2 linked regions of the Leptothrix cholodnii SP-6 genome follow. The protein of the gene in region 1 interacts with the protein of each later gene in a pairwise test. Links are inferred from orthologs where the notes say so. Each region holds a gene or a part of one and is shown on either strand. Other genes may lie near its edges.

Region 1 (3,257 bases):
GCGCCACCGCCACCAGCTCGGCGGTGTCGGCCAGTTGCGGCAGCAGCTTGGCCGGCACGAAGGAGCCGACCTCGATCTCGCGCAGGCCGGCGGCATGGGCTGCGCGCAGCCAGTCGAGCTTGTGGTCGGTGGCGAGCGTGCGGTGGATGCTCTGCAGGCCGTCGCGCAGGCCGACTTCGCGCACGATCACGGCGTCGGCAGGGGGAGCAGGTTGTGTGTGCATGGGGCCGGACTCCAGGGGTTCCGAAAGGCCCCGAAGATGCTACTTTGGAAGCCGATCCGTTCCGCACCGGAACGACCCAGGGTCATCCCGAAGCCCCGCCATGCAACGCCCGATCGATCCCGTCACCTTGCGCCTGTTCGTCGCGGTCTGCGAAGAAGGCCACATCGCCCGCGCGGTATCGAGCCGACGCGCAGGCCGGCGAGCGGCGCGCAGGTGTCGAGACGCCGTGATTCAGCGGCCGTTGCCGTGCCGGCGGTGCTCGTGGCGGGCGGCGGCACGTGCCGCCTTGCGCCGATCCTTGCCGACGAACGGCAGGGGCTGGCCGCGCCGGTCGACGCTCTCGACCACTTGCAGCGGCAGCGTGACCGGCTGGGTTTCGGCCAGGTGCGGATCGATCTCGGTCGCCACCGCGCTGGCGCGGGTGGCCGGTTCGGCGCGGCGCAGCGGGTGCCACCACGGCCGGTGGGCGGCCGGGAACAGGCTGCCGAACGCGGCCGTCAGCAGCGCCATGAACAGGCACGACAGCAGAACCAGAGGGAAATCGATCATCACGGTGTGTCCTTTTTTCTCGGTCGCCCGACGCGGTCTGCCGGTGCATCCCGCGTTGTCGGCCGGTGGCCGGCCGACTTGAGCGCAACAAGCCGCCAGCTTGACCGACGACACCCCCTGCCGATCCCTGATCGAGCGCGCCCAAGCCCGCTCTTTTTGACCGATCGGACTCAGCGCTGCACGTCGGGCAGCTCGATCTTGACCTCCAGCACCTCGAGGTTGTCCTGGCGCTCCAGGTGCACCTTGATGTCGCCGGGTTCGATCGACACGTACTTCGAGATCACCGCCAGCAGTTCGCGCTGCAGCGCGGGCAGGTAGTCGGGGCGGCTGGCATTGCGGCCCGAGCGCTCGTGCGCCAGGATGATCTGCAGGCGCTCCTTGGCCACGCTGGCGGTGCTTTTTTTCTCTCCGATGAGAAACGACAGCAAGCTCATCACCTCATCTCCCGCCGAACACGCGTTTGAAGAACCCCGGCTTGACGGCCTCGGTGAAGCGCATGGGCAGGTCGTCCTTGCCCAGGAACCGCGCCACCACGTCCTTGTAGGCCTCGGACACGTCGCTGCCCTTGAGGTGGATCGCCGGCAGGCCCTGGTTGGAGGCATCGAGCACGGCTTCGGATTCGGGGATCACGCCGATCAGCGGGATGCGCAGGATGTCCTGGATGTCCTCGATCGACAGCATCTGCCCGCCCTGCACCCGGCTCGGGTTGTAGCGCGTGATCAGCAGGTGCTCCTTGACGGGCTCCTTGCCGTCGATGGCACGCTGGGTCTTGGAGGCCAGCATGCCGAGGATGCGGTCGGAGTCGCGCACCGACGAGACCTCGGGGTTGGTCACCACCAGCGCTTCGTCGGCGTAGTGCATCGCCATCATCGCGCCGGTCTCGATGCCGGCCGGCGAGTCGCAGACGATGTACTCGAAGCCCATCTCGATCAGTTCGTTGAACACGCGCTCGACGCCGTCCTGCGTCAGCGCCTCCTTGTCACGCGTCTGCGAGGCGGCCAGCACGCACAGGTTCTCGCACTGCTTGTCCTTGATCAGTGCCTGGTTGAGGTTGGCCTCGCGGTGGATCACGTTGATCAGGTCGTAAACGACCCGTCGCTCGCAGCCCATGATGAGGTCGAGGTTGCGCAGACCGACGTCGAAGTCGATCACGGCGGTCTTGTGGCCGGCCAGCGCGAGACCGGTCGAGAAACTCGCGCTGGTGGTGGTTTTGCCCACGCCTCCCTTGCCGGAGGTGACGACGATGATTCTGGCCATCAGTGGGAGTCCTTTCGGGTACGGATTGGGGACGGATCAGGTTCGGCAGGGTCAGGGCTTGATCGGCTCGACCACCAGCCGGTCGCCTTCCAGCCGCACCTGCGCCGGCTTGCCCAGCACGTTGGCGGGCAGCGGCACTTCGGTGGTGCGGTAGGTTCCGGCGATGGAAATGAGCTGGGCTTCCATGCAGGTGCTGTAGATGCGGGCGTCCGCCTGGCCCTTGGCACCGGCCACGGCCCGCCCGCGCAGCGGCGCATAGACGTGGATGCTGCCGTCGGCGATCACCTCGGCGCCGTGGCTGACCATCGCCAGCACCACCAGATCGCTGCCGCGCGCGTAGACCTGCTGGCCCGAGCGCAGCGGCCGGTCGATCACCAGCGTGCCGCCCGGTGGCGGCTGGGTGGCGAACAGCTGGCGGGCGCGTCGCAGTTCGTCGTCGAGGTCGACGTCTTCGCCATCGGACGGCGACTGCGCCGGCAGGGCGGCCGTCGGGCGCTGAGGCGCGGCGTGCGTCTCGTCGGGCGCCTCGGCCAGCCCGGCCTCGCGCGCGGCGGCCATCTGCCGGGTGCTGCCGCCGCGCACCGCCAGCGGCAGCAGGCTGTGGCGACGCAACAGGGCGATCAGCGCCACCACGTCGAGCTCGATCGAGGCGTCGCGCACTGCACCAAGATCGATCACCACCGGGTCATGGTCGAACAGCCCGGGCATCTCCTTGGCCTGGGCTTCGAGCTCGCGCGCCAGTTCGCTCAGGTCGGCGCTCTTGATGACCAGCGCGGTCAGCGTCAAGACCGCGCTCTTGAGTTCGAGACTCGAAGGCGTGCTTTTGCGGGTCACAACAGCCATGGGGCGCTCGAAGATGAAGTTGACCGAGTTTAGCGGCGAGTGCCAGCGGGATTTCTGCCCATCGAGGGGGCCTTCCGGCGCCGAAGCTGGCAAACCTGATGACCGCTTCAGACACGGCGACAAATCTCGCCATCTGGTGACCGGTTGCTAACCGCAGGGCCGTGGACGTTACCGAGGTAATGCACGGACCCAAACGATGCGCACGGTGGTCCTGGCTGTTTAAGGTGCGCCCCAAGCCGGTGCAAGTGCGCTCCGGCGCACACACAGGAGCCTTCCATGCGCAGCTGCCCGACACCCTCGATCCCGTCGTCCAACCCCTCCTCCTTCAACGCCCGCGGCGGCACCCGCCCGGCCGCGGGCCGCCGGCTCGGCACCGGCTTGGCCG
Region 2 (3,281 bases), 1.4 Mb from region 1 along the record:
GCGTCGACGCGCCCAAGGCGAGCACGGCCGCCGAGACCGCCAATGCCTACGCCCAGGCCTATGTCGAGCTGGCCCGCGAACTGCGCACCGACAACACCGGGCGCGCCGAACGCCTGCTCGACACCCGGCTGACGACCCTGCGCAACGACCTGCGGCAGGCGCAGGACCGGCTGCTCGACCACCAGCGCCGCAACGGCATCGTCTCGTCCGACGCCCGCGCCGACCTGCGCGAGACGCGCCTGGCCGAGGTGTCCGCGCAGCTGTCGCGGGCGCGCGAACAGAACCTCGACCTCGCCAGCCGCCAGCAGCACGTGCGCCAGTTGCGCCAGCAGGGCAGCCCGCTGGACCGGCTCAACGAGGTCCAGACCGACTCGCAGGTGCAGCGCCTGAGCGCCGAGCTTGAGCAGGGCGAGGCCCGGCTGCAGGCGCTGTCGCAGCAGTACGGCACCGCCTACCCGCCCTACCAGAGCCAGCTGGCTGAAAACGCCCGCCGCCGTGCCGCGCTCGACGCCCAGATCAACAAGGTGCTGGCCGGCCTCGAGAACGCCGCCGCACAGGGCCGCTGGCGTGCCGCGGCGCTCGAGGCCGAACTGGCCGGCCAGCGCTCGCGGCTGCTGGCGGTCGGATCCGAACGCGGTGAACTGGCCACGCTGACGCACAACGTCGAGAGCGCCCAGCGCACCTACGACATGGCGGTGCAAGGCTTCATGGTCGACATGGTCGGCAACGAGCTCTACAACTCGCAGGTGTCGCTGCTCAGTCCGGCCTCGGTGCCGCTCGAACCGCATGCGCCCCGGATCGGGCTGCTGATGGCGGCAGCGGTCGTGGCCGGTGCGCTGCTGGGCCTGGCCACCGTCGTCATGCTGGAACTGCGCGATCGGCGGGTGCGTTCGGCGGTCGACCTGCGCCGGCTGACGGCCGACGATTCGGTGCCGCTGCTGGGCGTGACCAGCCGCTGGAGTCCGCCCAGGCAGGCACGAGCGGCGTCGCTCCAGCCGGCCTCGACGCTGACCTTTCAACCCCGCTGAGCCAACGCACCGAGGTCCGCCATGTCAGCCATGCCCGCCACGCCCCGATTGATGGCCGTCGAGTCCGGCCTGCAGGCCAGGCCGCACCCGGATCGCCGGCTCGGCGGCATCCTGGCCGCGCAAGGCAAGCTCGACCCCGCGGGCATCGAGCGCGTGCTCGAGCTGCAGCACCGCGAGGGCAGCCGTTTCGGCGCGGCGGCGCTGCATCTCAAGCTGATCACGGTCGAGGATCTGGTCCACGCCATCACGGCGCAATACGACCTGCCGCACCTGCGCCCCGACAACCGGCGCATCAGCCTCGAACTGGTCACGGCCTTCGAGCCCTTCCATGCCTGCGCCGAGCAGATGCGGGCCCTGCGCTCGCAGCTGCTGCAGCGCTGGCCGGCCGAAGACGGGCAGGCGCACAGCCTGGCCATCGTCAGCCCGGCCCGCGGCGACGGCCGCAGCTACCTGGCGGCGAACCTGGCGGTCGCGTTCGCGCAACTGGGCTGCCGCACCCTGCTGATCGACGCCGACCTGCGCTGGCCGCGCCAGCATCTGATCTTCGACGTGTCCGATCGCATCGGCCTGTCGACCGTGCTGAGCGCCCGCTCGGACGACCGCGCCGCCGTGACGGCGCTGCCCGCGTTCGGGCCGCTGCACCTGCTGCCGGCGGGCGACTGCCCGCCCAATCCGCTGGACCTGCTCTCGCGCGAGGCCTGGCCCGCCCTGCTGCAGGTGCTGCGGCCGGCCTTCGACGTGATCCTGATCGACACGCCGGCGGCCGAGTTCTGCGCCGATGCGCTGGGCGTGGCGCGCCGCGCCGGCCATGCCCTGGTCGTCGCCCGCAAGGACGGCACGCGCCTGAGCAGCACCACCGAGCTGATCAGCCAGCTGCACGACGAAGGCACGCGCGTGATGGGCACCGTCCTGAACGCCCCGTGAGGGCAGGCGGTCGCCTCGACCGCCTTCATATTTGCAAGCAACCGTTGCAAACGGCGTCTGCCTGCTTCAAAAAACATCCGTTTCCGGCGTCCGACCTGCAGCCCTTGCAGGTGCAAAGCGGCATTTGTCTGACTGTCTTTACAGCAGAAGTTGTTAACGCCGTGAAACATCGACGCCCCGGTCTATGCCAGACCCGGGGGGGCGTCGGAGCCTGACTCGCGCCGTCCCCGACCCGAGCCGATATCCCGGTACGCAACAGTTTGAAGCACCGCATCCGGCGATTGCTGGACTAATGCGATCACTTGCCGTGATCCGACCGGATCAATTTTTCAGACAAGTGAACAACACGGGATGCCCCGGCCAGGCATCGCCCCCGAGGGTTCCTTCGTAGAAAAACACTGCAACGCGTCACCGTTCGTGCCTCTCCGGGCCGGCCGGTCGGGCCCACTTTTGCCTCGAGTTTGTTTGACCATGCAAGTTGATTTTCAGCCGTACCGAAAAGCATTGCTTGTTTCGCTGATCGCCAGCACCTTTCTCGTCACGGCCTGTGGCGGTGGTGGTGGCGGTGGCCCCGATGACACCAGCGTGGCCTTGAACGGTGACGAGGCAGCCGCTGCCGACGGCGACACGCCCGACTCGAAAGCCGAGATCTCCGCGGCCGCGACCACCACGACCTCGACCTCGACCTGGAGCTTTCTCGCCAAGGAAGGCGCCTCGTTCACGGTCGGCACCGGGAAGACCGTCCGCTACGGCGCCGGAACCCAATGGATCCAGAAGACGGTGTCGGGCACGGCCGCCTGCACCAGCAACTTCTTCGGCTCCGACCCCGCGTTCGGCATCGTCAAGGAATGTCAGCTGCTGAACACCGTCACGTCGACCACCACCGCCGCGCAATCGATCTTCACGACGCAGACGCCGGTCACGACCAACATCACCGATGGTGTCGGCGTCAACTACGAGCTGGGCATGCGCTTCAAGGCCTTGGTGGCCGGCCAGATCAAGGGTGTGCGCTTCTACAAGTCCTCGAAGGAAACCGGCACCCACACCGGCAGGATCTGGTCTTCCACGGGGGCGCTGCTGGGCTCGGTCGTGTTCACGGCCGAGACCGCGTCCGGCTGGCAGACCGCCACCTTCGCCACCCCGATCAATGTCGTCGCGGGTGGCCTCTATGCCGTGACCGTCAACACCGGCGCCACCTACTACGTGGCGACGAGCAACGGCCTGGCCACGCAGATCGCCAACGGCTCCCTGAGCACGATCGTCGGCAGCAACGGCATCTTCGGCCCGGTCGGTGCCTACCCCACGCAGTCGTGGCAGGCCTCCAACTAT

What was found.
Region 2: the proteins of minD (region 1) and LCHO_RS06880 interact in binary tests that used the Bacillus subtilis proteins (3 or more experiments, as listed by UniProt). The link is inferred for Leptothrix cholodnii SP-6 from one-to-one orthologs.

The regions. Positions count from the first base shown.
Region 1 is NC_010524.1:36,608-39,864, reverse strand. Bases 121-3,063 are described here. They hold minD (septum site-determining protein MinD), read right to left. Parts: upstream 2,030-3,063; coding sequence 1,211-2,029; downstream 121-1,210. Other genes in these bases: minC (septum site-determining protein MinC), read right to left, coding at 2,081-2,872; minE (cell division topological specificity factor MinE), read right to left, coding at 943-1,206; LCHO_RS23560 (hypothetical protein), read right to left, coding at 455-772; LCHO_RS00180 (hydroxymethylglutaryl-CoA lyase), read right to left, coding at 121-223. Outside these bases: more of LCHO_RS00180, read right to left, coding at 1-120; LCHO_RS23795 (hypothetical protein), read left to right, coding at 3,149-3,257. UniProt on the Bacillus subtilis protein: ATPase required for the correct placement of the division site. Cell division inhibitors MinC and MinD act in concert to form an inhibitor capable of blocking formation of the polar Z ring septums.
Region 2 is NC_010524.1:1,459,460-1,462,740, forward strand. The notes cover bases 34-3,000. They hold LCHO_RS06880 (polysaccharide biosynthesis tyrosine autokinase), read left to right. Parts: upstream 34-1,049; coding sequence 1,050-1,952; downstream 1,953-3,000. Other genes in these bases: LCHO_RS06875 (Wzz/FepE/Etk N-terminal domain-containing protein), read left to right, coding at 34-1,028; LCHO_RS06885 (DUF4082 domain-containing protein), read left to right, coding at 2,457-3,000. Also shown: more of LCHO_RS06875, read left to right, coding at 1-33; more of LCHO_RS06885, read left to right, coding at 3,001-3,281. UniProt on the Bacillus subtilis protein: May be involved in the regulation of capsular polysaccharide biosynthesis. Autophosphorylates in vitro. Phosphorylates and activates in vitro two UDP-glucose dehydrogenases, YwqF and TuaD, as well as the DNA-binding proteins Ssb and SsbB.